DNA from 3 places in the Streptomyces sp. NPDC007095 genome. Region 1 is predicted to be linked to each of the others. Evidence: riboswitches for the same ligand, from Rfam matches in the RefSeq annotation. Region 1 holds a riboswitch; each other region holds the start of a gene.

Region 1 (9,457 bases):
GATGGCGGGGGTGGGGTAGCAGCCGTCCGTGTCGTAGTCGAAGGCCGGCTGGAACGTCTGCTCCAGTCCGTCCGCGTCGGCGGGCAGGGCCTGGGGCGGGGCGGCGAGGGCGCTGCCGGGGAAGGCGACGACCAGGGCGACCGCACTGCCGAGGATGAGCGAGACCTTGCGGATGCGCGAGCTTCTCTTCACTGCGTCCTCCTGATCGACCGCGATGTGGGGGCGGGCCGGGCACACCCGGTCGGATTGGCATGCCCAGATCACCATTCCCCCTCTCGTCGACAACGCAAGCGTCAGGGGGTGTCTGAGTGATGAAAGGTCAACCAACTGACAAGGAGGCGGAGTTGGCAACGGCGCCCCGCCCTGCCGCCGGGGCGCGGGGCACAGGGCGCACGGCGCACGGCGCACGGCGCAGGACACGCGCGAGGAGGCGGTGTCGCGAGTGCGGCCGGTACGGCCAGTACGACGAGGCCACCCGACGGCAGCGCGGCGGCTGCACCGCGACTGCCGCACGGGACCTGGGCGCGGTGAGCGACCCCGTCCAACGGGTCTTCCTCGATGGCGCCCCGAGGGTACGGCTACACCCCGGACGTCACTTCGGCGGAGCCGACGAGGGCAGGCGCTTGAGCCACCGGGTGGCGAGTGGGCAGGCGAGCGTCGCGGCCAGGATCCCCGCCAGGGTGGTGACACGGTGCGTGCAGTCGGGAAGCAACCGGCCGACGGGTTCGAAGACCAGCGCCTGCACGACCACGAAGGCGGCGGTGGCCGCGAAGAAGCCCCCGGCCGACTCCTTGGTCCACCGCCGCCCCTCCGACGTAGCGATTGCGGACCCCGCCTCCGGGGGTGGCGCGAACGGGTCGGTCACGCTCCCGTTGCACCGGTCACCGATCGGCACGACAAGACGCACGATCGACGGCACCACCCAGTGCCGTCGGACGGACGTACGTACGACGGCTGCACGTGTGGCAGTCCGCGCGGGGCGGCCACACGGGGCGGCCACAGGGGCGCCCTCATCTGCGGGTCTCGGGCCCCCAGTACTCCGGACCGACACCGCGCCAGTCGATGAGGGGGGACACCGCCGCGGTCACGGGGTCCACGTCAAGACCCGCGCGTCGCAGGAATTCGGACAGGTCCTCCAGGTTGTAGGCCAACCCGAGGTTCTCGCCGTGCACTCGGACTCGGCGGCCACCGGTGTCACTCGGCGGAGCCACGATGACAGGCAACGGTTCAGACATGGATCCAGCCTCGCCTCTCCGGTCCCGGCCTGCATCCCGGCCCTGGAAGTGTGGGTACGTCATACCCGAATTCAAGCACGTGTTCGATTTTCAGCGCACGACCACCCGCCACTCGTGCGACGTTCAGCGGTGGACGGCCCTGATCGGCGCCCGGTCGACCGCTGCGGCCACCCTCCCGCACGAAGCAGGAGCACCCCCTCGTTCGCGATGTCTTCCCGGACCTCGTCGCCGAACTGTGGCCACCCTCCTGGAGGAGGAGGGGGAAAGCGAGCCGGCCATCTGCGTGCGGGATGTCCGCCTGGCGGGTGAGTGCGACTGCGGTGACGACTTCCGCCAGAGCATCCGGACGGCAGATCATCCGCAGGGGAAGCCGTTCGGCCCGGGCCATCGGCGTGTACCGCTCACGCCCTCGAAAGGCATGCTGATCCTGGACGTCGCGGACGGCCGGATCATGTACATCGAGATCATTGATCGACCGCCCATGCACCGCCGGACGGCCCGGTCCTGACCGAAGCGGCCGGGCGTCGCCGAGCAGCCGGTGGTCACACCCCGGCGTCGGGAGCCTCGATGATCTTGCCGTTCTCGTCGATGGTGTGGGTGCTCCAGTAGGTGTCCCACTTGTCGCCGACGTGCTGGGGGACCTTCCCTTCGGGATAGCGGACGTACCCCTTCGGCGGCTCGTCACCGTTGGACACGCAGGTGCTGCCGGTGCCGCCCACCGCCATGACCGGGTACTCGCCACCACCGCAGCTCGCGTCCTCGGTGGAGCAGCCGGTCAGCATCGCGAGGGTCACGCAGGCCAGCGCGAGGCCCAGTGCGGACCGGGCCGGGCCACTGCTGATCACGGACGACGGGCGGTGAACTCGGCTTGCCATACCCACGATGACTCCCTTTGGACGGCTTGTGGGACCAGCCTGCGCGAGGCAAGGAAGTCGATCATGAGTACGCGTACTCGGATGCGGTGGGCCGTCCTACCCGATTCCGCGTAGGCACGGGGCGGCCGACCCCGCCCGACCGAGCCGCCCTCAGTCCCGGTCGGCGATTCGGTTGAGCCACTCCTCCATGAGGCCGCGTTCCGGCGCCGTCAGGGCGTCGGTCTGCGGGAGTACGGCCCGGAGGGTGACGGCGGCAGCCACGGGCCCGGGTGCGGGCGCGGCAGGGGCGTCCGTGGCGATCGCCGCGATGACCGCCTCGCGGGCGGTGCGGGACAGCTCCGGGTCGCGGCGGTCTTCGGGGGTGGCGATGAGCGTGAGCGTCGTACCGCAGCCGGCCGCGTGGACGAGGTCCGCGGCGCGGTCCTCGGGGACGCGCAGCCGGCCCGCCTCGGCGACGCGCCGTATGTGCCCGGCGAGGACCCCGAAGGCGGCGAGCGCCGCGGGCGAGGGTGCGCCGGGGCGGTACCGGCCGTACATCAGGGTGTACAGCGCAGGGTTGGCCAGGCCGAGGCCGACGTGCAGATCCCAGCCGGCGCGAAGGTCCTCGACCGGGTCATCGGTGGGTTTCCGGGCGGTCTTGCTGGTCAGGTACGCGGTGAAGCCGTGGGCGACGACCGCGTCGAGCAGGCCCTCTTTGTCGCCGAAGAGCCGGTAGATGGCCGGCGGCTGCACGCCCGCCGCGGCGCTCACCGCCCGGGTGGAGACCGCGTCCGGCCCGCCTTCGGCCAGCAGCCGGGCGGCGGCCACGACGATGCGTTCACGGTGCCCGTCCGCCGCGGTGACGTCCTCACTCTCCATGATTCCGACGATAACAGAATCCTGTTACCGATGTGAGTTTCCAGTGGTACCGTCATCGCGTTATCGATGGAAACAGGGAAGAGGTTGTCATGATCATCGTCACCGGCGCCAATGGCGCACTCGGCCGGCTGATCACCGAGCGGCTGCTGGAGCGCGTCCCCTCCGAGCGGATCGGCGTCAGTGTGCGCGACCCGCAGAAGGCACGGGAGCTCGAAGACCGGGGCGTGCGCGTCCGCCAGGGCGATTTCGGCGACCCCGCTGGCCTCGCGGACGCCTTCGAGGGCGCCCAGCAGGTCCTCGTCGTGTCGACGGACAGCACCGGCGTGGACGCCGTCCACCACCACCGCACCGCCATCGAGGCCGCGGCGGCAGCCGGAGCCGAGCGCATCCTCTACACCAGCCACATGGGCGCGGACCCGTCCTCCCCCTTCGCTCCGATGCGCGACCACGCCGCCACCGAGGCGGCGCTCCGGGAGTCCGGGGTCTTCTTCACCTCGCTGCGCAACGGCTTCTACGCCTCCTCAGCCGTGATGCTGCTGGGCCACGCGCTCGAGACGGGCGAGCTGGCCGCGCCGGAGGACGGACCGGTCGCCTGGACCGCCCACGCCGACCTCGCCGAGGCTGCGGCGCTCGCACTCACCGGCGGGGGCCTCGACGGGACGACACCCGCGCTCACCGGCCCCGAGTCGCTCGACCTGGCGGATATCGCGGCGATCGCCGCGCGGCTCACGGGCCGCGAAGTCCGCCGGGTGGTCGTCTCCGACGCCGACTACCGCGCGAGCCTGCTCGCCCGCGGTCTGCCCGAGGCCGGCGCCGACCTGCTTCTCGGCCTGTTCGCCGCGAGCCGGCAGGGACAGTTCGCTCCGGTCGACCCCACGCTGGGCCGCCTGCTCGACCGCCCCACGACGGCCTTGGCGGACGTCCTGAAGACAACGATCACGCCGACCGGCTGACGTCCGGGTTCCCCGTCGGTCGCAGCGGACGACGGCCTCGTCCGCCGTGCGGACGGACCCGCGGCGTTCAGGCGCGCGTCCGCCAGCCGTGGTCGACCGGTCCGAGGCCCGAGCCCAGGGCGAATCCCGCCGCGATCGCGCCGGTGACGTACTCCTTCGCCAGCCGCACCGCCTCCGGCACCGCCCGCCCCTGCGCCAGCCCCACCGCGATGGCCGAGGCCAGGGTGCAACCGGTGCCGTGCGTATGGCGGTTGTCGTGGCGCGGGGCCCGGAACCAGTGCTGTTCGGTGCCGTCGGTCAGCAGGTCGACGGCCTCGCCGGGCAGGTGGCCGCCCTTCACCAGGACCCAGCGGGGCCCGTACGACAGCAGTTGTTCCGCGGCCCGGCACATGTCCCGCTCACCGGTGGCCTTGATCCCGGTCAGCTCGGCGGTCTCGTCGAGATTCGGGGTGGCCACCGTCGCCAGCGGCAGCAGAGCGGTCCGTACGGCGTCCAGCGCGTCGTCCGCCAGCAGCCGGTCGCCGTGCTTGGAGACGCTCACCGGGTCCACCACCACGGGCGCGCCGACGTCCGAGAGCAGTTCGGCCACGGTCTCGACGAGCAGGGGCGAGGCGAGCATGCCGGTCTTCACGGCCTGCACACCGATGTCGTCCACGACGCTGCGGTACTGCGCGCGCACCGCCTCGGCGGGAAGCTCCCAGGCTCCCTGTACGCCGAGGGAGTTCTGCGCGGTGACGGCGGTGAGCACGCTCATCCCGTGCGCGCCCAGCGCGAGCATGGTCTTCAGGTCGGCCTGGATGCCGGCGCCGCCCCCGGAGTCCGATCCGGCGATGGTCAGGACGCGGGGCGGGGCGGTCGGCTTGTTCGCGGGCATGGTGGGTGTCACTCCGTACGAAGGGGGTGAGGGGGCGGGGTCAGCGGCGCAGGCGCAGCGGGACATAGACCAGCAGGGCCGCGACGAACGCCACCCCGTAGGCGGTGTCGGCGCCGTGCAGGGCATGCGCGACGGGGCCGACGTACAGGCTGGTGCTCATGAACGGCACCGCGGCGGCGAAGGCGGCGACGAACGCCACGAGCGCGGGCCACCACGGACGCGGGCGGGCGCTCTCGTCGGCCAGGTCGACGGGTGCGCCGCCGCGGGCCCTGGCCCGGGCGAGCCAGTCGACGGCGACGATCGCGACGAACCCGGGAATCCAGTAGCCGACGAACAGCAGGACGTTCTGGAAGCGGGCCGTGGTGTCGGCGGCGTGCATCCACAGCACGAGCGGGAAGCCCAGGACGGCGGCCAGCGCCGCGGCGGCCGGGCGCGGCAGCCGTACGCCCATGGTCTGCAGGGCGAGCGAGCCGCTGTAGTCGTTCATGGCGTTGCTGCTCAGTGCGGCGAGCGCCACGGCGAGCAGGCCGAACGCGCCGAGGGCGCCCCCGCCGAGCAGGGTGTCGACGCCGCGGGCGGTCTGGTCGGTGAAGACGGCTGCGCCCCACAGTCCGAGCGCCTGGACGGCCACGAAGGACACGCTGACGCCGGCCAGGGTGTACCAGAACATGCGCGGGCGGGACGCCGTGCGCGGCAGATAGCGGCTGAAGTCGCTCGCGTACGGGGCCCACGACAGCGCAAGGCTGAGCGCGATGGTGCAGGTCAGGACGAAGGCCCCGGCCCGGTCGGCGCCATGGGCGGTTGCGGCGGGGGTGGTGTGGGCGCCGCTCAGGAGCTTCACGGTCAGGGCCACGAACGCGGCGGCGAGGGCGAAGGTCATCACGGTCTGGAGCCGGTGGATCGCCTCGTAGCCGAGGACGCCGAGCGCCCCCTGCGCCGCCATCATGACGAGCACACCCAGCCAGAACGGCCAGCCGCACAGCTGGGCCAGCGCGTCCCCGCCGAAGAGGCCGATCAGCGCGTCCCAGGCGATGGACGACAGCCACTGCAGGGCGCCGGGGACGACCACGGCCCGGCCGAACGCGAGGCGGGCGAGCGGCAGCTGTCCGGCGCCGGTCTGGCTCCCCCAGGTGCCGAGGTACGCGGTCGGAACCGCCCCCAGGAGGGTGCCCAGCACGACGGCGGCGAGCGCGGTGGAGAAGTCCAGGCCGAGCGCGATGCCGACGGTGCCGGTGAACACGCCGGTCATGGTCAGGTTGGGGGCGAACCACACGGTGAACAGACGGCCGGGGCCGCCGTAGCGGTGGTCCTCCGGGACCGGGGCGATTCCGCGCGCCTCGACGTGCAGATCCCCAGGGGCGGTGGGCATCCGCCCGTCGAATACGCCCTGCGGGCCTCCGACGGCCACCTCAGCGCGAGCGTTACGGGCATACGGCAACGACATGAGACATCCCTCCGCCAGTCCTAACTGGTTCAGGTTCGACGGGTGTGATCTCAGCCCTCGTGCGGGGCACCCCGTGTCCGGTTCGGCGGTCAGGATAGCCCGGCGGGCGCGGTATGCCCCAGGGGGAGGGGTCCGCACGGCACCGCTGCTACGCGTCGGCGCTCGGCTCCCTGCCCTCGTACGCCGCCGTCAGCAGCGCCAGCACACCGTCCACGGTGACCTCGCGCGGGTTCGGATACGTCTGTGCGACGGCCTGTTCGGCGGCCACCGCCAGGTCGGTCTTCTTGAGACCGAGTTCGGCGAGGCTCCGGGGAGCACCGAGGTCCCCGGCCAGCGCCCGCAGGGCATGGGGGACGTCGTCGGTGCAGCCCAGGGCCCGCGAGAGCGCGGTGATCGCCCGGGGCGCGGCGGGCGCGTTGAAAGCGAGGGCGTACGGGAGGACCACCGTGTGCGTCTCGGCGTGCGGCAGGCCGAAGGTGCCGCCGAGAACGTGGCACAGCTTGTGGTGCAGGCCCATGGTGGTGGCGCCGAGACAGGCGCCGCAGAGCCAGGCGCCGTACAGGGCCCGGCCGCGCGCGTCGAGGTCGCCTGGGGCGGCGGCCACCAGCGGCAGGGCCCCTGTCATCGCCCGTACGCCCTCCTCGGCCATGAGCGAGACGAGGGGCGAGGCGTCGGGCGCGTAGAGGGCCTCGACGGCGTGGGCGAGCGCGTTGACGCCGCTGGTGACGGTGAGGGGCACGGGGAGCGAGAGGGTGAGCTCGGGGTCGTAGACGACGCTGCGGGGCTGGACGGCGAGGTCGCGTCCGGTGCGCTTGGCGCCGTGCTCGGTGAGTCCCCAGACCGGGGTCATCTCGGAGCCGGAGTAGGTGGAGGGCACGGCGATCAGGGGCAGGCCGGTGCGCAGCGCGATCGCCTTGCCGAGGCCGATCGCCGAGCCACCGCCGACCGCGACACACCCGTCGGCGCCTGCCGCGCGCGCCGCCTCGACGGCCCGGTCGGCGACCTCTACGGGTACGTGCATCCGGGCCTCGGCGTGCAGCCCCGCGCAGGCGTCGCCCAGGGCGTCCGCGACCGCGCGTGCCGTGTCCTCGCCCCTGCCGCCGCAGACCACCAGCACCCTGCGCAGCCCGAGCCGGGCGGCCTCGTCGGGGGTCGCGGAGACGGCGGCGCCGGGCCGGAAGACGATCCGCGCGGGCTGGGTCTCGTACGAGAAGTCGAGCGGGGTGTTCATGTCGGTCATGGTGCTCGTTCCGGTTCCAGTACGAGGTCGAAGCGGGCGTGGCGGAAGGGGTTCGGGACGCCGAACTCCCCCGCCAGGGACGGGTCGTCGGTCTCCGTGAAGTCCTGGACCAGGCTCTTCTTGACCGCGAACACCGCGTCGGAGTCGAGGTAGTCGCTGCCCGCGACGAAGATGTGCGTGGTGACCGGGGCGTGGCCCTCGGCCGAGGCGATGAAGTGGATGTGGGCGGGGCGGTAGGGGTGCCGGGCCGTGGCGCGCAGCAGTTCACCGACCGGGCCGTCGGTGGGGATCGGGTACGGGCTCGGTACGCAGGTGCGGAACCAGAAGCGGCCCTCGGCGTCGGCCGTGAACAGTCCCCGCCCGTTGCCGGCCGGCTGGACGTCCGGCTGCTGGACGTCGTAGTAGCCCTCGGAGTCGGCCTGCCACACGTCGAGGACCGCGCCCGGCAGCGGGGTGCCGCCCTTGCCCAGTACCCGGCCGCTGACCACGCACGGCTCACCCCTGCCCACCAGGTCGAGGTTCGCGCCGAGTGCGCGGATCGGCGATCTGGTCAGGTGGAACGGGCCGAGGACCGTCGACTCGGTGGCACCCGGGTCGCGGTGGCCGCCCAGCGTCTCCACGAGCATCGAGACACCGAGCACGTCCGACAGCAGGATGAACTCCTGGCGGGTGTCGGTGCACTGCTGTCCGGTCGCGGTCAGGAATCCGATCGCGCGTTCCCATTCCGCCATCGTCGGCTCCGTCTCGCGCACGAAGTCGTGCAGATGACGGGTGAGCGCGCCGAGCAGTTCACGCAGACGCGGATCGGCCGTGCCCCGGAGGCTGTCGACGACGGCGTCGGTGATGCCGTGCGTGAAGTCGGTCGCGGCATCGGCCGTCGTCGAACGGTTCGGTTCGTCTGTCATGCCGCTCCTCGTGGTGCTATCGGGACTGGTCGCCGTCGGTGCCCGGGTCCACGAAGTGGAAGCCGGGCTCGGGAAACCTGGCGAACGCCCGGTGGGGCACGGACGAGGTGTAGGCACCCGCGAGGGAGAACACCACACGGTCGCCGGCCCGCAGCCCCGGCGCCCGGACGTGCCGGACCAGGACGTCCCTGGAGGTGCTCAACTGGCCGGTGAGCGTGACCCGTTCACGGCGTACCACGGGCCGCGGCCAGGAGTAGGGCCACACGTCCACTTCGAGTACGGACCAGGGCTGGTCGGGCCACGGCTGGTCGGGCCTCCTGGACGCCGACGTGCGCAGGTTCACCGCGCCACCGCGGACGACGGCGAAGTCCTCGTGTGCGCCGTGCTCGACATCCAGCACCTCGCTCGCGTACCAGCCGCAGTACGCGGTCAGCGCGCGACCGGGCTCGATACTCAGGGTCAGTTCCGGGTGGGCGGCGACGAGTCGGGCGAGTCCCTCGCCGTACGACTGCCAGTCGAAACGGCGTTCGGGGTGCTCGTAGTCCACCGCCATGCCGCCCCCGACGTTCACCTCGGGGAGGCGCAGGCCGTGCCGCGCGGCGAGTTCACCGGTCCAGGCGACGACGCTCTCGGCCACCGCGAGGTGTTCGGGGGCGTGCAGGCCGTTGGCCAAGTGGGCGTACACGCCGCGCAGTTCGAGGTTCGGGTAGCTGCCGTCGGTGAGCAGGCCGACGATCGTGTCCGCCTGTGCCGGGTCGAGGCCGGAGGTCCTGCGGTTCCGGCCGCCGTCGGCGAACAGATGGCCGGCCACCGGGAGGTTGAAGCGCGGCAGGACCGCCACCCGGCCGGCCGCAGCGTGCCGCTGGGCCAGCCCGGCCAGCATGTACAGCTCGTACTCGCTCTCCACGAGGAAGCGTGTCACGCCCCGCTCCAGCGCGTCCAGGAGCTCCGTCGGGGTCTTGTCCTGGCCGCCGAAGGCCAGTGGGTGGTCCGGCGCCGCCCGGGTGACGTGGGCCAGTTCGCTGTCGGTGGAGACCTTGTAGCCGTCGACGTACGGGGCGAGCGCGGTCAGG
Region 2 (9,457 bases), on a different contig from region 1:
GACCAGGGTGCGCACGATCTCTTCGGCGACAAGTTCGCTGTTGGCGACCGTGCCCACACTGCTCTGCGCGATCGAGAAGAGCAGCAGCAGGGGCAGCGCTGCACCCGCGTACGCCAGGACGAGTGTGTTGACGACCGATGCGATGTGGTCACGGCCGATCCGGATGCCCGCGCGGTACAGATCGCGCCAGCCCATCGTCGGGCTGGCCTCGTGCAGTTCCCAGACCGCCGACGTCTGCGTCACCGTCACATCGTCGAGCACACCGAGCGAACCGATGATGACGCCCGCGAGCAGCAGACCGCTCATGTCGATGGACGGATACAGGCCATGGATCAGACCGGTGTTGTCGTCCGTGTTGCCGGTCAGCGCCGCCCAGCCGATGAACTCCGAGCCGAGGATGCCGATCAGCACCAGGGAGAGCAGGGTGCCGAGCACCGCCACCGATGTACGGGCCGAGAGGCCGTGGCACATGTAGAGCGCGATCAGCATGATGGCGCTCGCCCCGACCACGGCCACGACCAGCGGATTCGAGCCCTGCAGGATCGCGGGCAGGATGAAGAAGGTCAGGATCACGAAGCTGATGGCCAGTGCGACCAGCGCCATGACACCGCGCATCCGGCCCACCACCACGACGGCCAGCGCGAAGATCCCGGCGAGCAGCGCCATCGGGAACTTCCGGTTCACATCGGTGACCGAGTACTGCAGGTCCCTGGGCGCGGAGGGCTCGTACGCGGCCACGACCTTCTCGCCCTCGTGCAACTGCCGTGACTGGTCGGGCTGGATGATCTCCGTGAACGTACGGCCCTTGTCCTTGCCGGTGTCGATCCGGATCGTCGCCTTTTTGCAGTCGCCCGTCGCCTGTTGCTGCGCGGAGGAGCCCTCGGCGGTGGATGTGTCGCCGCTCGGGGTCTCCCCCGACGCGTTCACGGACTTGCAGCTGACCTTGTCGACCTTGGTGACCGTGGCCTGCTGGGTCTGCCGGTCGAAGCCGACGCCGGTGCGCTCGTGGGACGGGGCGCCACCGGGCCAGAGCACCGCGAGACCCACAACGACCGCGGCGGCGAAGGGGATCAGAATGGCCGCGATGACCTTGCGCAGATGCTTGGAGACGGGCGTGGCGGGCCCATGGCTGTGACTGTGCGAGTGCCCAGACCCGTGCTCGTCCCCAGGCCCATGTCCATTCCCAGGCCCGTCCCCAGACCCATGTCCGTGTCCGTCCCCGGGGCCGTGCCCGTGTCCCGCACCCGGTCCGTGCCCATGCCCGCCCCCCGGACCGAGGCCACTGCCCGGCCCGCGTCCGTGGCCGTCTCCGGGACCAGGTCCATAGCCGTCTCCGGGACCGCGTCGGCGCGGCGGCTCGGACGGCGGGAACGGGGGCTGCTGCGTTGTGGTCACCGACCGATCATCGCAAGAACGGTGATGGCCCTCTGTTCACCGCGCCAGATATGACGCTAGCGTGGAGTCACCTTTGCACACGCGGGAGCTCGGAGCACCGGGCTGAGAGGGCGCTGACCTTCGTCTTAGCGATGTTTCACGTGGAACGAGTGATGTTTCACAAGGGACGTCTGCAGACGGAATCCGCTGCGTCGACCGCCGAACCTGTTACCGGGTAATGCCGGCGTAGGGAGTAGGTCTCATGACCAACAAGGACGTACGCACGCCTGCCTCCAGCCAGATCGGCGAGGCGCCTGCCCCGCCCGAGGGCGAACAGCCACGGGAGGCCGGGAAGTCCATCGGCTGGCACAAGGGATACGTCGGGGGTTCGCGCCCCGATCTGCGGGTGCCGGTCCGTCAAGTGCATCTCACCAACGGGCAGTCCGTCACGCTGTACGACACCTCCGGCCCGTACACCGATCCGGTCGTCGACACCGACGTACGCAGGGGCCTCGCGCCGCTGCGCGAGAACTGGATCATCGCCCGCGGTGACACCGAGGAGTATGCGGGCCGTCCCGTCCGTCCCGAGGACGACGGAATCAAGCACACCGCTCCGCGCGGGGGCCTGCGCAACCTCGACGCGGTCTTCCCGGGGCGGCCGCGCCAGCCACGTCGAGGCCGTTCCGGAGAGGCGGTCACGCAGCTCGCGTACGCCCGGCGGGGCGAGATCACGCCCGAGATGGAGTTCGTGGCGGTCCGCGAGAACGTCGACCCCGAGGTCGTACGCGAGGAGATCGCCGCCGGTCGCGCGGTGCTGCCCGCGAACGTCAACCACCCGGAGATCGAACCGATGATCATCGGCAAGCGGTTCCTGGTGAAGGTCAACGCCAACATCGGCAACTCCGCCGTCACCTCCTCCATCGAGGAGGAGGTCGAGAAGATGACCTGGGCCACCCGCTGGGGCGCGGACACGGTCATGGACCTGTCCACCGGCCGCAATATCCACACCACGCGGGAATGGGTTCTGCGCAACTCCCCCGTCCCCATCGGCACGGTGCCGCTCTACCAGGCTCTGGAGAAGGTGGACGGCCGCGCCGAGGAGCTGACCTGGGAGATCTACAAGGACACGGTCATCGAGCAGGCCGAGCAGGGCGTGGACTACATGACGGTCCACGCGGGCGTGCGGCTGCCGTACGTGCCGCTCACCGCGAACCGCAAGACCGGCATCGTCTCGCGCGGCGGCTCGATCATGGCGGCCTGGTGCCTCGCGCACCACAAGGAATCGTTCCTCTACGAGAACTTCGAGGAACTCTGCGAGATCCTCGCGGCGTACGACGTCACGTACTCGCTCGGCGACGGGCTGCGGCCCGGGTCGATCGCGGACGCCAACGACGCGGCTCAGTTCGCGGAGTTGAGGACGCTCGGGGAACTCAACACGATCGCGAAGCGTTTTCATGTACAGACGATGATCGAGGGCCCGGGACATGTCCCGATGCACAAGATCAAGGAGAACATCGACCTTCAGCAGGAGATCTGTGATGAAGCTCCGTTCTATACGCTCGGCCCGCTGACGACGGACGTCGCGCCGGCGTACGACCACATCACCTCCGGCATCGGTGCCGCGATGATCGCCTGGTGGGGCACGGCCATGCTCTGCTATGTCACGCCCAAGGAGCACTTGGGCCTGCCCAATCGTGACGACGTCAAGACCGGCGTCATCACCTACAAGATCGCCGCCCACGCAGCCGACCTCGCCAAGGGGCACCCAGGTGCGCAGGAATGGGACGACGCGCTGTCCGACGCCCGCTTCGAGTTCCGGTGGGAGGACCAGTTCAACCTGGCCCTCGACCCGGAGACGGCACGGGAGTTCCACGACGAGACCCTGCCGGCCGAACCCGCCAAGACGGCGCACTTCTGCTCCATGTGCGGCCCGAAGTTCTGCAGCATGAAGATTAGCCAAAGCATCACAGAGCAGTTCGGTGGTACGGCGGCTGCTGGGGCGACGGCGGAGGAGGTTGCCGAGGGGATGCTCCAGAAGTCGAAGGAGTTCGCGGCGAGCGGGAACAGGGTGTACCTGCCCTTGGCCGACTGAACGTGACGAGGGGGGGCAGGCCGTCGGGCCTGCCCCCCCTCGCTACCTACTTGCCCTTGGGCTTGTGCTTGGTCTTGTCGACCAGCTTCCAGCCCTGGCCCGCCTTGGGAGTCGGCGGCAGGGGCTTGCCCTGTACGGCGGTCACTTCGCTACCGCCTCCAACCGGACGGTACTGCCCGGAGTCGGGGGCCGGGGTGCCAGGGTTGATCTTCTTTGCGGCCATGATGATCACCCACCCTTCAAGCTGGACACGAGCCTGAAGAGCCGTGAGGCTTCATCAAGAAGCCGACTCCATGTAGGGTCAACAGGCGCCTCGAAACTCATATAGAGCCCAGCTCAGGCGGGTGCCGACCCCAACTCGGTGCATTCGGGCTGGGGTTTTTCGCGCTGCGGGTGATCGCACCGTGTCTGTCGTCAAAAAACCTGCATCAACCACAACTTGTGGGTTTGTCAGCTCCACTTGCCACTACATGTTGTGCCTGTCGGCTGCTGCGGGGTGCGACTTTTCGAGATAGGTGATACCTGATCTTGGTGGTTGGCACCACCCTGAGAAACGCCGAATCCGTACCGGATTTCTGCTGTGCCCGTTCCTGCGGCCCGCACGGCGCTAGCGTTGGGTTCCATGATCGTATGGCTCAACGGCACCCACGGCGCAGGCAAGACGACGACCAGTGCACTCGTGCAGCAGCTGATCCCGGATTCACGGGTGTTCGACGCCGAGAAAGTCGGCGAGACACTCATGGACATCACGCCGGGGCTGCCCGCGACGGACAACTTCCAGCACTGGCCGCCATGGCGGCCGCTCGTAGTCGAGACCGCCCGATGCGTACTCGACTACACCGGCGGCACTCTGGTGATGCCCATGACCGTCCTGGTCGAGGAGTACTGGCGCGAGATCAGCACGGGCCTCGCCCAACATGCCATCCCGGTACGGCACTTCGTCCTCCACGCTGACCAAGACACCCTCCGTGGACGCATCGCGGGCGACACTGTTCTTGGCCCCAACTCCCCGTTCCGTCTCCAATACCTTGAGCCCTACGCCGAGGCGGCCCGAACATGGCTACATGGCGAGGCCGAGGTCATCGACACCACGCACCTCACACCCGCCCAGGCCGCCCTGCAGATCGCAGAGGCCGTCAAGGGTTGAGGTCCACCCGCCAGGGGCCCAGCTCAGCCCAGCACCGCGGTGTCGTCTGCCCCGAAAAGTCGCACGGGGCAGTAGACCGGCCTGCGCAGCGAGATGGTCAATGCTTAGCCTAGAACGGGAGCTCAGGCTGAGTGGTGCCTCGCTTGATGGTCATGATCCGTTCGTGGAAGTCGCGTGAGGCGGCCTCGCGGGGATACCGAGAGCGGAGTTCCTTGTCCAACTCGTCGGCGACTAAAAGCAGGGAGGGGAGCGACTTGCGGTCGGCTGCAAGGGCTGTAGTGCCCATGCCTATGGCCTCTTCTATGTCCCCGGTACGGGCTGCGGCGACTCCGAGCGTGAGGCGGGCCTCTGCGGCGCGCATGGGAGAGACCTCGGTCCCGTCGGGGCCCGTGCTGATGCGGATCACGGACCGGGCGTGGGCGGCGGCGCGTTCGTCGTCTCCCAGTAGGCGGTACGCGTCCATCTCGTAGAAGTCCCACTTGTCCGGATCGATGATGAAGTGGTGTTCGGGGTGGTCCGGGCGGGGTAGGCGGTCCAGCCGTGCGCGGCCGGCGTCCAGGGAATCGCGGACCAGGCGGGCGTCTCCCATGCGGGCGGCGGCGCGTGCCTTGTGCGCGTAGAGCTGCACGCCGACGGAATGAGTCTGGTCGGCGGAGTGTCCGGCTTCGACGGCGCGGAGCATGTCGTCCCAGCGGCTTTGGGTGAGGGCGAACCAGGCTTCGATCTCCCAAGCCCATGCCTTGATCTCTCCGTGTCCGGTTTCATCGCCGATCCGGAGCGCTGCGGCTTTGCTGAGGTTGGCGGCCTCTCGCTGGCCCCGGTCGTACTGAACGCAGGCATTCAGGAGAAACAGCCAGCCGGTATCAACGAGAAGCTCCCGATGCTGGCGCAGGGTCATGCGGCCTTCGAGTTGCTTGGTGACGTACTGCAAGCCGTTCCGGGTGCGCTGGTGGAGATAGTCAGCGTCGGCGTAGGGATAGGCGCGGGCCAACTGGTCGATGCCCTGCTCGATCGACTCCAGGGCCGCGCTGTTGATGCTGGACATCTCGGTACGCCGTAGCAACTCGGCGACGTCCCACAGTCCCGCACCACCCTGGGCAAGCAGGGCGCTGGGGTCATCCGGCACCGAGATGGTTGCCCCTTGCTCCAGTTCCCACGGACGTGGAGCCAGTCCCGCAAGGTGGCCCGGAATGCGCAGTCCATCCACCACTTCAAGAATCTTGCGGTGCTGCGTGATCCGAGGGCGAACGCCCTTGCCGTCGGTCTCCGGCCGGGCCATCTTGCCGATGTGCTCGCGCTTGTAGCCGATCGCCTCGGCGATCTTGGCGTAGCTGACCTTGCCGTGGAGCCGGGCGAGTCTGAAGACCTCGCCGAAGTCGTGATTGGCGATCGCTGAACGCACGTCCGCGCGTTCCAGCACGTGCGGCGGCAACGCGGCCGGTGTCGGAGCAGCTTCGGTCATTTCACTTCCCCAATGTGACTGACCTGACCTGATGTTCCTTCTGTGTCCGTCTCGCGAGTGTACCCACGAGGGGGGTCCCCAAGAGGGGGGAGCGACGGCCGGTACAAGGGGTGCACCCTCTGTCCACCCTGCCGGGAACGCCCCGGCAGACGTGACCAGAGACGGGCGGCTGTGGGCATGGATGCGAGAAGAGCAGAGCAGCACGAGCACGTGGTGAGCGAGCTGGATGCGTTCGCTCACTGGTACGTGGCGCCTGATCCGTCTTCGGCCGGGCATTTCTTGACGCTGACGCTCTTTGCCGAGTTCCCCGACACGCTTCGCGTTGCGCGCAACATGACGGCCACGTTCCTTGAGGGGGCGGGTGCGGATGCGTCCGTGGATGATGCCCGGCTGATCGTCTCGGAACTCGTCGGCAACGTGGTGAACCATGCGGTGCCGGACCGCTGCTTGGCTCATCCCGGTGGAACTCGGCGCATCGATGTGACCTTCAAGTTGTGGCCGAAGTGGCTGTTTGTCGGGGTCACCGATGAGGACTCGACACCTCCTCTGCTTCCGCTGGGAGACACGTTCTCTCCGGGCCTGCTGGGGGAGTTGGCGGAGGCGGTGTTACCCGACAGCGGCCGGGGGCTGCTGATCGTTCAGCGCTTGGCAGCGGCGGTCTGGTGGACGCCGGAGGAGCCGGGCGGCAAGACCGTGTGGTGTCGGTTCGACCTCGACGGCGAAACCGGAGACAGGCAGCTTTGACGATCTCCGAGCCGTCGCGCCCTCGTCGCTCCCCGGCGATCGGGAGTGGGCGGCGGCTCGGGGCCGGAGCCATCCCTCCGGCCAACGGGGCGCGGTCTCCTGGGCTTGATCCGCCGGGTTCCCCACCCGGCTCCTAGGGGGCCGCGCTTCACAACCTCATACCGAGACCGGACCACCCCCGCGCCTGGCAGCTACCGGGGTGGTCCGGAGAGGGACTCAGCGGTCCCCGGTGCCTGATGGTACCGGGGCCGCTGCGCTGCGCATCTGCCCTGGGACAAAGAGAGTTGACGTTCCGTTACCTAGATCAGGGCAGAGGTGGGCAAGGTGACTGGCTCGGGCGAGGACTGGCTGAGCGACGGTCTGGACGTCGCGGGTGCGGACTGCGGTCTGTGGGTGTCCGGCGCCGACTACATGTCGGGCTGGCGCGGTGCGCGGGAGGCGGCGGACCGGCTGAACCGGGCGCTGCTCGGTGCGGGGTTCGAGCTGTCGCAGGTGCGGGCGGTGGCCTCGACGAACGAGGACGGGCGCGGGGTCGTACGGGTTGCGGGTTGGCCGGACGCGGTGGAGCGGCTCGCCGTGCTCCTGGAGGTGGTCACCTCGGGCGGCGACGGCGGTACAGCATGAGGCGCCTCTTCGCTGGTGAGTGGCGCGCGTGGGCACGTCGGCCGTCGACCCCCAGCCCCGCGGGCCCCGACCCACGCTGTCCGGTCGACGCCTCGACTCTTTGGGTGTGCTGCGGTCAGGGGCGCCCGGCGACCGGACGGGACCGGCGGCCACGCCGCACGCCCGGCCGGGGCGGCCGGGCGGCCCGGCGCGCCGCAGGCGCGCCCTTGAGGAAGTGAAGGCTGTTTCGACCGATGCCAGTTGCCGGTCAGCCCCGGGCACGCCGCGTGGGCTCTTTGTCGGCGGTGATCCGGTAGGCGAGTTCGGCGCGGTCCGCCCCGACGCGGAGCTCTTCGAGAATCAGCGGGCGGCCACTGGTGCCGTGCGTGACGCGGCTCAGGTGCAGGATCGGTGTCGCGTCCGGGAGCTGGAGGGCGGTCCGTTCGTCGGGGAGGGGCATGCGGGCGCGGACCGTCTCCGACCACCACAGCTTGTGTCCGGCCTGGGTGAGCAGCCAGTAGACCGACGTGGGGCGCTGGTCCGGGGCCTCGGCAAGCAACGGGATTTCCTCGGCCACCTCGAACGGGATCAACGTCCGGTGCATCGCCCGGGTGCCGCTGGCGGGATCGGTGAGCAGCCGGTCGCAGCCGAAGAGAGCTTCTTCCACGCTGAGTTCGAGGAGCTGGCCGGTGGCCGTCGTGGTGTGCGAGCGGTACGGGGTGGGCTCTTCGGCCTCGTCCCAGACGGCGCCGTCGGGCATCACGAACCGCCCCTCCGCCGTGCGGCTCACGCGGCGGTCGAGGGTGACGGAGGGCTGTCCGTCGGAGCGTACGAAGCTGCCCTTGCCGTGCCGGACCTCGATCAGGCCTTCGGCTCGCAGGGCGGCTACGGCGTTGCGGACGGTGGGGCGGGAGACCTTGTAGCGCTCGATGAGCTGGGCCTCGGAGGGCAGCGGGGCGCCGGGGGCGAACTCGCCCTTCAGGATCGCTTCCCGGATCGCGGCGGCGACCTGCTGGTAGAGGGCTCCGGGGCGTTGGATCTCCGTCATCTCGGCACCTTCGGGTTGAGGTCGTAGGCACGTCGCACGCGCGACATCACTCGTCAGCATAAGTAGTTGCTTCCTCGCCGTACAGAGCCGCATAGTCATCACTCGTAAGGACAAGTGACGTCTGAATATGTCAGACGTCCCGACTGGCCAAGGAGGCCACGCAATGCAGTCCATTCCCGTGGACACGGCACGACTGGGCGTACTGCGGTGCGCCATCACACCTGAAGCCAAGATCAGTAACTTCGAGACACAGGAGGTGAAGAAGGACCGGGACGGCAACACGATCTACACCGTGGCCGTCACGGTGCGGCAGGACGGACGGCGTATCTCCGTCATCGAGATCGCCGTCGCCGGTGAGCCGAAGGGCATCGAGGAAGGACAGATCCTCAAGGTCACCGGACTGACCGCGTTCGCCTGGGCCATGGGCGACCGGCACGGAATCAGCTTCCGCGCCGACGCGATCACCCCCGTACACGGCACCCCCGCACCGTCCAAGAACGGCGGTGCTGCGTGATGGGTCCGATCACGCTCGCCTTCGGGCTCGCCGTGCTCGCGTGGGTGCTCGTCCTCGGTGACCTGCTGCGCCGGCACCGTCCGGCCTGGCACTGGTACCTCGCCGGATACCCGGCCACCGCGTGCCGGGTGGTGTTCACCTGGCGCAAGGTCGCCCTTCTCAACGACCTCTCCGTATCGCGGCGTCCGCCGCGCGGACTGCTCGGGGACCTGGTCGTGAAAGGCGATCCGCTGCGGCCGGTGACTCCGCGGCTGTCGTTCCCGCGGGCCAACCGCATGGGACTGACGGCGACCGTGCGCCTGCATGCGGGCCAGACCCCCGCGACCTACATGAAGGCAGCGGATGCACTCGTGCACGCGTGGAAGGTCCACGCGGTACGGGTAACCTCGCCGGAACGCGGCCTCGTGCTCCTGACGGCAACCGCGAGTGACCCGCTGGCCCGCACCGGCTTAGCCTCCGCGCCCGCCGCGCTC
Region 3 (9,457 bases), on a different contig from region 1:
GCACCGCCGCGGTCGCGAGGTCGAAGATCTCCGAGGTCTGCCGGTAGATCTCGACCTCCAGGGTGGAGAAGGTCGGCCCGCCGAGGATCTGCACCACACCGAACGAGGTGAAGGTGAAGAGGAAGACCATCAGCGCTGCGGCGGCCACGGCCGGGCTCAGCGCCGGCAGCGTCACCTTGCGCCAGGCCGCGAACCGGGAGGCACCCAGCATCCGCGCGGCCTCCTCCTGACGCGGGTCGAGCTGCGACCAGAGCCCGCCGACGGTCCGTACGACCACCGCGTAGTTGAAGAAGACGTGCGCGAGCAGAATCGCCCAGACGGTGGTGTCCAGCCGTACGCCCCACAGCTGGTCGAGGAGTCCGCCCCGGCCCACCAGGGCCAGGAACGCCGTACCTACCACGACCGTCGGCAGCACGAACGGGACCGTCACCACCGCTCGCAGCACCTGCTTGCCCCTGAAGTCGAAGCGCGCGAAGACATACGCGCCGGGGAGCGCGATCAGCAGCGTGAGCGCCGTGGAGGCGAGCGCCTGCCAGGTGGTGAACCACAGGACGTGCCGGATGTCGGACTGAGCGAGCACCTCACCGATCCGTCCGAACCGCCAGACCCCGTCGGTCTTGAGGCCGCGGGCGACGATCGCGGCGACGGGGTAGGCGAAGAAGACGGCGAAGAACGCGACGGGCAGGGCCATCAGCCCGATCCGCGTCGCGCTCTCCTTGCGGCTCCTTCGAGGCGCTACTTCAGTACGAGCGAGGTCCACGACTTGACCCACTGGTCACGGTTGTCGGCGATCTTGGCGGGCGCCAGGGTCTCGGGGTCCTTGGCCTGCGGGCCGAACTTCACGAACTCCTCGGGCACCTGGGCGGTCTCGCGGACCGGGTACACGAACATGTTCAGCGGCATGTCGTCCTGGAACTTGACGCCGATGAGGAAGTCGAGAAGCGCCTTGCCGCCCTTCGTGTTCTTCGCGTTGCTCAGCAGCCCCGCGTACTCGATCTGGCGGAAGCAGGTGCCGCTCGCGACCCCGGTCGGCGCGGTCTTCGGCTTCGGGTCCGCGTAGATCACCTCGGCGGGCGGGGAGGAGGCGTACGAGACGACCAGGGGCCGGTCGGCCTTGGCCTTCTTGCCGCCCGCGGACCCGGAGAATTCGTCGTTGTAGGCCTGCTCCCAGCCGTCGACCACCTTCACGCCGTTGGCCCTGAGCTTCTTCCAGTAGTCCTGCCACCCGTCGTCCCCGTACTTCGCGGCGGTCCCGAGCAGGAAGCCGAGGCCGGGCGAGGACGTGGACGCGTTCTCGGTGACGAGGAGGTTCTTGTACGCGGGCTTGATCAGGTCGTCGAACGAGGCGGGCGGGGCCAGCTTGTGCTTGCTGAAGTAGGCCTTGTCGTAGTTGACGCAGATGTCACCGGAGTCGATGGGCGTGACCCGGTGCTTGTCCTGGTCGATCCGGTACTGCTGGACGATCTGGTCGGAGCCCTTGGCCTCGTACGACTGGAACAGCCCGTTGTCGAGCGCACGGGACAGCAGTGTGTTGTCGACGCCGAAGAAGACGTCGCCCTGCGGGTTGTCCTTGGTGAGGATGGCCTTGTTGACGGCCTGCCCGGCGTCGCCGTCCTTGAGGACCCTGACCTTGTACCCGGACTGCTTCTCGAAGTCCTGCAGCACGCTCTTCGACACGGCCCACGAATCGTGGCTGACGAGCGTGACGGTCTTGGAGTCCCCGGCGCCGCCGCTGTCGGAGGACCCGCACGCGGACAGCGTGACGAGGCCCAGCCCGATGGCGATGGCCGTGGTCGTCCTCTTGGTGATCACTGAATTCCTCCTGGGATGACCAGGAAGAGACGCGGCCCTGCCCGGGATCCTCGGAAGGTTCCCGGGCAGGGCGCAACAGCTTGAGTGATGCCCGAACTTCCTACCCAGAATGACCTGGGCAAGGTTCAGAGGGTCTGCGGCCCACCGGTTGCTCCGGCTACCGCACTCTCAGCGCTGTGGCGCTCCCCTGTCGGAATATGAAGATGTCGGAATATGGAATTGCACTGACTGACAGTGGCCGGCACCAGCTGGCAGAAAAGGCGCCGCCGGGCACTGCCGCCGATCAGACTATCGCTCGGTCGCGGCCAGCTGTCCGCATGCCCCGTCGATCTCCTGGCCACGGGTGTCCCGGACGGTCACCGGCACCCCGTGAGCCGCGATCGCCTCGACGAACGCCTTCTCGTCCTCGGGCCGCGAGGCGGTCCACTTCGAACCCGGCGTCGGGTTCAGCGGGATGAGGTTGACGTGCACGGGCTTGCCCTTGAGCAGCCGCCCGAGCCTGTCACCACGCCATGCCTGGTCGTTGATGTCCCGGATGAGGGCGTACTCGATGGACAGCCGGCGCCCGGACTTGGCCGCGTACTCCCAGCCTGCGTCGAGCACCTCGCGCACCTTCCACCGCGTGTTGACGGGGACGAGGGTGTCGCGCAGCTCGTCGTCAGGGGCGTGCAGCGAGATGGCGAGACGGCACTTGAAGCCCTCGTCGGAGAACCGGTGGATGGCGGGCACCAGCCCGACCGTCGACACGGTGATCCCGCGCTGCGAGAGCCCGAGCCCGTCCGGCTCGGGGTCGGTGAGCGCGCGGATGGCGCCCACGACCCGCTTGTAGTTGGCGAGCGGCTCGCCCATGCCCATGAAGACGATGTTGCTCAGCCGCGCCGGACCGCCCGGGATCTCGCCGTCCCGGAGGGCCCGCATCCCGTCCACGATCTGGTGCACGATCTCGCCCGTGGACAGATTCCGGTCCAGCCCGGCCTGTCCGGTGGCGCAGAACGGGCAGTTCATCCCGCAGCCCGCCTGCGAGCTGATGCACATGGTCACCCGGTCCGGGTAGCGCATCAGCACGGACTCTACGAGCGTGCCGTCGAACAGGCGCCACAGGGTCTTGCGGGTGGTGTCCTGGTCGGTCGACAGATGCCGCACGACCGTCATCAGCTCGGGAAGCAGCGCCTCCTGAAGCTTGCCGCGCGCGGCGGCCGGGATGTCCGTCCACTCCACGGGGTCGTGCGCGAACCGCGCGAAGTAGTGCTGCGAGAGCTGCTTGGCGCGAAACGGCTTCTCACCGATCGCGGCAACCGCCTCTTTGCGCTCGGCTGGCGTGAGGTCGGCGAGGTGCCGCGGCGGCTTCTTGGCTCCGCGGGGGGCGACGAATGTGAGTTCTCCGGGCTTAGGCATGGCCATACCAGTGTCGCAGATCGAATTGCGTGACCTGGGCCGCGAGCCGTGCAGGGTGGTCGTCGTGCGTCGTCCCTGGTCGTCCTGGGCTTTCCTCGAACGGCCCGGGGACGGCCCGGCGACCTTATGGAACACGTCCGCGCGGGTGGGCGCCCCGTCTCCGTCTCGCGCGCTCACCCGGAAGAAGGGGCCCTCAGGCTGCGAGGTGCTCGCGAGAGAGCGCAGCCCTAGAATCGAACACGTGAACGATGATCTGCCGCCCGACCTACCGAGGCTCCGTACGTTGGAAACGTGGCTGATCCTCTCTCTTACGCGGGTACAGCGACACATTGCCGACATCGAACAGCGGGAGGCCGAGCGTCGACACGGCCAGCAGGTACTGCCGCCGATTCCTGACTGGCTGCTCGAAGTGGGCATAGGCAGCGGCAAGTCCCCCGTAGCGGTGCACGTCGGCGGCTGCCACATGGCCGGCGGACGCGTGCGGGGCATCCCACGCGACCAGGCCCTGCGAGCCATCACCGGAGGAGTCGACGCCTGCTCCCACTGCCGACCGGACAGCGAGCTCGGGATCCTCGACTGATCCAGTCATCTGTCCCGCACGCGACTAACCGCCGGCACTCGCGAACGGCGTCCCCCATGATCTACGCATCACGAGTCGTCCGATCTCGGTCCGGGGGCGTCCGCTGACGTTCGCATCGAGGCTCGCATGCCTGGTCAGAAGACCTGCCGGACCTCGACGGATGTCGACGGACCGACCTGGAATCTGCGGCGATTGAGACCCCGATTGAGACCACGACCTCTTCGCCCCAACCAGGTCAGGGCAAGAACCCGACCCGACCTCGGCCGCGTTCGTGCGCATCAGGTCATTGGCATGAGATGGCCTGGCCGGGGACTCGAAGGGAGTACTAAAGCACGAAGATCAGGACGCCTCCGCGGTTGAAGAAGAACCCGTGGTCGTCGAAGCGGTGATCGAAGCGGAACCCGTTGTGGTCGAAGCGGTGATCGAAGCGGAACCCGTTGTGGTCGAAGCGGTGATCGAAGCAGCCTCCGCCCCAGTCACCGCGGTCGCCGCACGAGTTGGTGGTCACATGAGTCTGCACGGCAGGGGCTGCCGCTGTGGCCGTGCCTGCTGCTCCGATCGCAGCGCCGCCGGCCATCAGAATGCCGGCCGCGGACACCGCGGCGAGACGCCTCGCGCGTTGTGCTCGCATGATGGATACACCTTTCCTTCCATCGTCTCGCGGAACTCTCAGCGGGACGAGACGGATAGCCACAGCCGCGAGGGAGGAGCGGCGCGGTCGCAGCATCGCCTCGTACATACGAGGATCACGTCTTGCAGCCAAGATCCCCGCTGCACGGGAACCAGCCGACCCGGGCGTACCCCCAGGTTGAGGCTCTCTATCTCAGTACGCTGACGGCGCCCTTTGGGATTGCGCTTCGGCGGGAAGTCCGCGGCATTCTGACAGCCGCCGCCTTCTCTCGGAGCTCTTCACCCGCGGCGGGGGTGCCGTCGACCAGGCCGCTCACCGGCGCCTCAGTCCCATGCCGCCAAGACGTCGGGAACCGTTCAGGGGCTCGATCCGCTAAGCGGATCAGGCCCCTGACCTGGTACTTCACTGTCGGGACGGCGGGATTTGAAGGTGATCCTGCCGCCGCTGAGCGTCGCGTCCTTGAAGGTGACTGACTGGACAGCGTGCCCATGGATCCCGGCGGAACGTCGCCCGGTGGCGCGGACCTGATCGTCAGAACTTCTCCACGTCAGGTGCGCTCCTGCGGGGCGTCGGGCTGCCCAGTCGTCTGCCGCCGACTGCAGCGGTGGGACGATGCGATCATCGGCCGGGCGGCGGAAGCGGACTCGACCTGCTCCTGGGGCCTGTGGCAACTCACCAAGGTTCGCCAAGGGCGCGCTCCTGAGTGACGTAACCGGGAAACACCATCGCCGCACGTTCATCGACTCGATCGGCAAGTTCGGGGAGAAGATTTCGGCGCGCCGGTCGCCGTGGTCGCGACGGGGATCGACTTCTCCTACACGCCCAAGGGGCCGGGCGACACCCATGTGGACGCCCCGGGGGAACCGGGAAAGGTGAGGTACCAATGACGCACTCCGCAGGCCCGCCCACGCGCGGTCGCCGCCGCCCGGACCTGCGGCACTGGCTGAGGCCCCGAAGTTCGCAGATGCTCGTCTTCGGCTTCTGCATGGCCGTCGGCGGGCTCGCCGGTGGGGTGCGCTCCGCGTTGGACGGCAAGGGGATCTGGACGATCCTCGGCACCTTCGGCCTGGGGATTTTCGGCGTGCTCGTTGTTGTGGGCTACTTCGTCAACTACGAGGACCGGCGAGGCCGCCGCTGAGCCCCTTGGAAGTTCGATGCGGCCGACGCACGACGGCCCCATGACGGCCCAAGAGCGGAGCATGACTCCCTACGGTAGGAAAAACCGCTGGTAGCGAGCTTGCGCACCGGAGGGGATACCAGTTCTCCGGGCTTAGGCATGGCCATATCGGTGTCGCGGATCGATTGGGTGACCCGCGACCCGAGTTTCCGGGGTGATCGTCGACGGCCCCGTCGGCGTTCGGTGCGGTCGGGGTGCGGTCGGAGTGGCCGGTTCGATGGGTAATTTGCGGGTATTTGCCTGATATGAGCACTGCATCGATGTATTTGGCGGAGCCCAGCGGTCTGATCAGCCTCGCGCTGTTCCTGATCGCCGTGGCACTCATCACGCTCCTGGCCGGCAGCTTCTGGCTGAGCTGCCGTATGCGGACCCGCGCACCGCGTCTGCCGCGCGCCGAGGAACAACCGCACATGCCGCAGGGCGGCCCGGTCCGCGAGATGCGGGAGATCCGGGAGACCGCCGAGATACCCAAGGTGGCCAAGGGCCAGCACGCTCTCACCCCGTACGAGCTGACCCACATGTCGACCCGCACGAGCCCGTCGCAGAAGCGAGAGCGCTGGCACGACGGCGGGAGCGGGTCGTTCGGCAGCGGTGGACTGGGCCACCACTGACGCCGACCCGTCGGCCACGCTGCGAAAAGGGGCCCGCCGCCCGGTGGACGACGAGCCCCTCACGATCATGTGCGCAGGTCAGCCGGATCCCACGAAGAGCACCAGCAGCAGCCAGACCACCGGCGCCGTCGGCAGCAGCGAGTCCAGCCGGTCCATGATGCCGCCGTGGCCCGGTAGCAGGGTGCCCATGTCCTTGATGCCCAGGTCCCGCTTGATCATGGACTCGCCGAGGTCGCCGAGCGTGGCGGTGGCCGCGACCGCGAAGCCCAGGATCAGCCCCTGCCACCACGTGCCGTCCTCGATCAGGTACTGCATGCACAGCGCGCCCCCGACCATCGCGAAGGTGACCGCTCCGAACAGGCCCTCACGGGTCTTGCCGGGGCTGATGCGCGGCGCCAGCTTGTGCTTGCCGAAGCGCCAGCCGATCGCGTACGCGCCCGTGTCGCTGACGACCGTCAGCAGCAGGAACGTCAGGACGCGGCGCGGACCGTCGTCGGCGGTCAGCATCATGGCCACGAACGTCGCCAGGAACGGCACGTAGAAGGCCGCGAAGACGCCCGCCGTGACGTCCTTGAGATAGCCCTCGGGCGGTTCCGTCATCCGCCAGACCAGGACCGCCAGCGCGGTGAGCGCCATCGCCACCCATGCGCCCTCGGCGCCCCGGACGTAACCGGAGACGACCATCGCCGCACCGCCCACCGCCAGCGGGACGAGCGGCGCCTTGATGCCCTTGCGTTCCTCGAGCCGTGACGTGAGCTCCCACAGGCCCACCACCACGGCGACCGCTATGACCCCGACGAACACGGCCTTGACGACGAACAACGACGCGACGATCACCGCACCGAGCCCGACGCCGACCCCTATCGCGGCACCCAGATCGCGTCCCGCACTCTTCTTCTGCCGTGCGGGGGCGGGCTGTGGGACGGGGCTGGGCATGGGCTCCTGCGGCTTCTGCGACGGGGCCCCGAGGGATCCCGCCGACGGGGTGTCGTCGCGGAACAGGGGGCCACTCAGCCGAGCGGCCCCCCGGTCGTCATCCTGGTCTCCGCCGTGTGCGGGTACGTCGGGCACGATGGGCATGGGGCGAGTCTGCTGCGCGTTATGCGCATCGTATGCGGGACCCGCCGGGGCTGCCCCCTGGACAGGCCCCTGCTCGGACGGCCCCCAGTACCCGGCTTGTGGCGGCGCCCCCCAGGAAGAGTCGTTCATCAGACCTCGAGCAGCTCCGCTTCCTTGTGCTTCAGGAGCTCGTCCACCTGTGCGACGTACTTCGCGGTGGTGTCGTCGAGCTCCTTCTCCGCGCGGCGGCCCTCGTCCTCGCCGACCTCGCCGTCCTTGATCAGCTTGTCGATGGCGTCCTTGGCCTTGCGGCGGACCGAGCGGATGGACACCTTGGCGTCCTCGCCCTTGGTCTTGGCGACCTTGATGTAGTCCTTGCGGCGCTCCTCGGTCAACTCGGGGAACACCACCCGGATGATGTTGCCGTCGTTGCTCGGGTTGACGCCCAGGTCGGAGTCGCGGATCGCCTGCTCGATGTTGCGCATCGCGCTCTTGTCGAACGGGGTCACCACGGCCATGCGCGGCTCCGGCACCGAGAACGAGGCCAGCTGGTTGATCGGCGTCAGCGCGCCGTAGTAGTCGGCCACGATCTTGTTGAACATCGCCGGGTGCGCACGGCCGGTGCGGATCGCGGCGAAGTCCTCCTTGGCGACCACGACGGCCTTCTCCATCTTCTCCTCGGCCTCGAGGAGGGTCTCTTCGATCACCACTTGCTCCTGCGTGTCTTGAGTAGGCCCGGCAGCTGCTCCTCGTCGGGGTGGCGGCCGGCTGCGTCGCGTCTTATTCCTGCACGGTTCCGGACCGGCAGGACATTGTCCATCCCCCGGTCAGGGTCCGTCCTCGGCCCGGGCTTGTCCCCGGCCGAGGTCGGTCCCGGTCAGGCCCGGCCGCTTTGGTCACCCACGAGTGTGCCGATCTTCTCACCCTTGACGGCCCGCGCGATATTGCCCTCCGCCAGGAGCTCGAAGACCAGGATCGGCAGCTTGTTGTCGCGGCACAGCGTGATGGCGGTCATGTCGGCGACCTTGAGGTCGCGCGTGATGACCTCGCCGTAGCCGAGCGAGTCGAACTTGACGGCCTCGGGGTTGGTCTTGGGGTCGGAGTCGTAGACCCCGTCCACGCCGTTCTTGCCCATCAGCAGGGCCTCGGCGTCGATCTCCAGGGCGCGCTGGGCGGCGGTGGTGTCGGTGGAGAAGTACGGCATGCCCATACCGGCGCCGAAGATGACCACACGGCCCTTCTCCAGGTGCCGTACGGCGCGCAGCGGGATGTACGGCTCGGCGACCTGGCCCATGGTGATGGCGGTCTGCACGCGGCTGTCGATGCCCTCCTTCTCCAGGAAGTCCTGGAGGGCGAGGCAGTTCATGACCGTGCCGAGCATCCCCATGTAGTCGGAGCGGGCCCGGTCCATGCCGCGCTGCTGGAGCTCGGCACCGCGGAAGAAGTTGCCGCCGCCGATGACGACGGCGATCTGGGCGCCGTCGCGCACGACGGCCGCGATCTCGCGGGCGATCTTGTGCACCACGTCGGGGTCGACGCCCAGTCCGCCGCCGCCGGCGAACGCCTCGCCGGAAAGCTTCAGCAGAAAGCGGCCCGCGCCTTTGCCGTCGTCGGTCTTCTCGCCCTTGTCGGCCTGGGTGGTGGTCATGGAGATCTCCTCATGGTGCACATACGAAGAAGGCCATTGCCGGTGGGGTGTTGTCTCCCATACGCGGCAATGGCCTCCTCGTCAGATCTGCTGTCGTCCGTCACGCACGCGCGCGTGTCGGCGTACGTGGACGACTGCTGCCGACCCTATAGGGGTCGCGCGTCGATCGCGGTACGGACTCAGATGCCGACCTTGATACGCACGAAGCGCTTCAGGGTGACACCGGCCTCGTCCAGGACCTTCTGGACGGACTTCTTGTTGTCGAGCGCGTACGGCTGACCGAGGAGGGTGGCCTCCTTGAAGAAGCCGTTGACGCGACCCTCGACGATCTTCGGGAGGGCGGCCTCGGGCTTGCCCTCGGCGCGGGTGGTCTCCTCCGCGACGCGGCGCTCGGACTCGACGACCTCGGCCGGGACGTCCTCCTTGGAGAGGTACTTCGGCGCGAAGGCGGCGATGTGCTGCGCGACACCCTTGGCGAGGTCGGCGTCGGCCTTGTCCAGCTCGACCAGGACACCGATCTGCGGGGGCAGGTCGGGCATGGTGC

Evidence for each region. Region 1 has a riboswitch for thiamine pyrophosphate ahead of ABZ656_RS10410 (cytosine permease). Riboswitches for the same ligand answer to the same signal wherever they lie in the genome.
Region 2: it holds a riboswitch for thiamine pyrophosphate, as region 1 does, so the genes downstream of both, thiC (phosphomethylpyrimidine synthase ThiC) here and ABZ656_RS10410 (cytosine permease) in region 1, are expected to answer to the same signal.
Region 3: it holds a riboswitch for thiamine pyrophosphate, as region 1 does, so the genes downstream of both, ABZ656_RS28585 (thiamine ABC transporter substrate-binding protein) here and ABZ656_RS10410 (cytosine permease) in region 1, are expected to answer to the same signal.

What each region holds. Positions count from the first base shown of each region.
Region 1 covers NZ_JBEYFS010000022.1:741-10,197, reverse strand. Annotated here, with positions in the region: gene ABZ656_RS10445 (NPP1 family protein) at 1-192, opposite strand, end outside; gene ABZ656_RS10440 (hypothetical protein) at 593-865, opposite strand; gene ABZ656_RS10435 (hypothetical protein) at 1,011-1,235, opposite strand; gene ABZ656_RS10430 (hypothetical protein) at 1,778-2,110, opposite strand; gene ABZ656_RS10425 (helix-turn-helix domain-containing protein) at 2,261-2,968, opposite strand; gene ABZ656_RS10420 (NAD(P)H-binding protein) at 3,058-3,921, shown strand; gene thiD (bifunctional hydroxymethylpyrimidine kinase/phosphomethylpyrimidine kinase) at 3,989-4,795, opposite strand; gene ABZ656_RS10410 (cytosine permease) at 4,836-6,239, opposite strand; TPP riboswitch at 6,229-6,323, opposite strand; gene ABZ656_RS10405 (maleylacetate reductase) at 6,388-7,470, opposite strand; gene ABZ656_RS10400 (intradiol ring-cleavage dioxygenase) at 7,476-8,384, opposite strand; gene ABZ656_RS10395 (alanine racemase) at 8,401-9,457, opposite strand, start outside.
Region 2 covers NZ_JBEYFS010000004.1:41,538-50,994, reverse strand. Annotated here, with positions in the region: gene ABZ656_RS02635 (YibE/F family protein) at 1-1,395, opposite strand, end outside; TPP riboswitch at 1,467-1,644, shown strand; gene thiC (phosphomethylpyrimidine synthase ThiC) at 1,637-3,466, shown strand; gene ABZ656_RS02625 (hypothetical protein) at 3,513-3,689, opposite strand; gene ABZ656_RS02620 (ATP-binding protein) at 4,089-4,613, shown strand; gene ABZ656_RS02615 (tetratricopeptide repeat protein) at 4,723-6,033, opposite strand; gene ABZ656_RS02610 (ATP-binding protein) at 6,253-6,819, shown strand; gene ABZ656_RS02605 (hypothetical protein) at 7,144-7,443, shown strand; gene ABZ656_RS02600 (GntR family transcriptional regulator) at 7,691-8,470, opposite strand; gene ABZ656_RS02595 (hypothetical protein) at 8,634-8,984, shown strand; gene ABZ656_RS02590 (FtsK/SpoIIIE domain-containing protein) at 8,984-9,457, shown strand, end outside.
Region 3 covers NZ_JBEYFS010000092.1:15,099-24,555, reverse strand. Annotated here, with positions in the region: gene ABZ656_RS28590 (iron ABC transporter permease) at 1-691, opposite strand, end outside; gene ABZ656_RS28585 (thiamine ABC transporter substrate-binding protein) at 736-1,809, opposite strand; TPP riboswitch at 1,892-2,011, opposite strand; gene rlmN (23S rRNA (adenine(2503)-C(2))-methyltransferase RlmN) at 2,101-3,207, opposite strand; gene ABZ656_RS28575 (DUF6233 domain-containing protein) at 3,449-3,787, shown strand; gene ABZ656_RS28570 (hypothetical protein) at 4,113-4,418, opposite strand; gene ABZ656_RS28565 (hypothetical protein) at 5,302-5,556, shown strand; gene ABZ656_RS28560 (DUF6479 family protein) at 5,841-6,206, shown strand; gene ABZ656_RS28555 (phosphatidate cytidylyltransferase) at 6,285-7,415, opposite strand; gene frr (ribosome recycling factor) at 7,415-7,972, opposite strand; gene pyrH (UMP kinase) at 8,143-8,913, opposite strand; gene tsf (translation elongation factor Ts) at 9,093-9,457, opposite strand, start outside.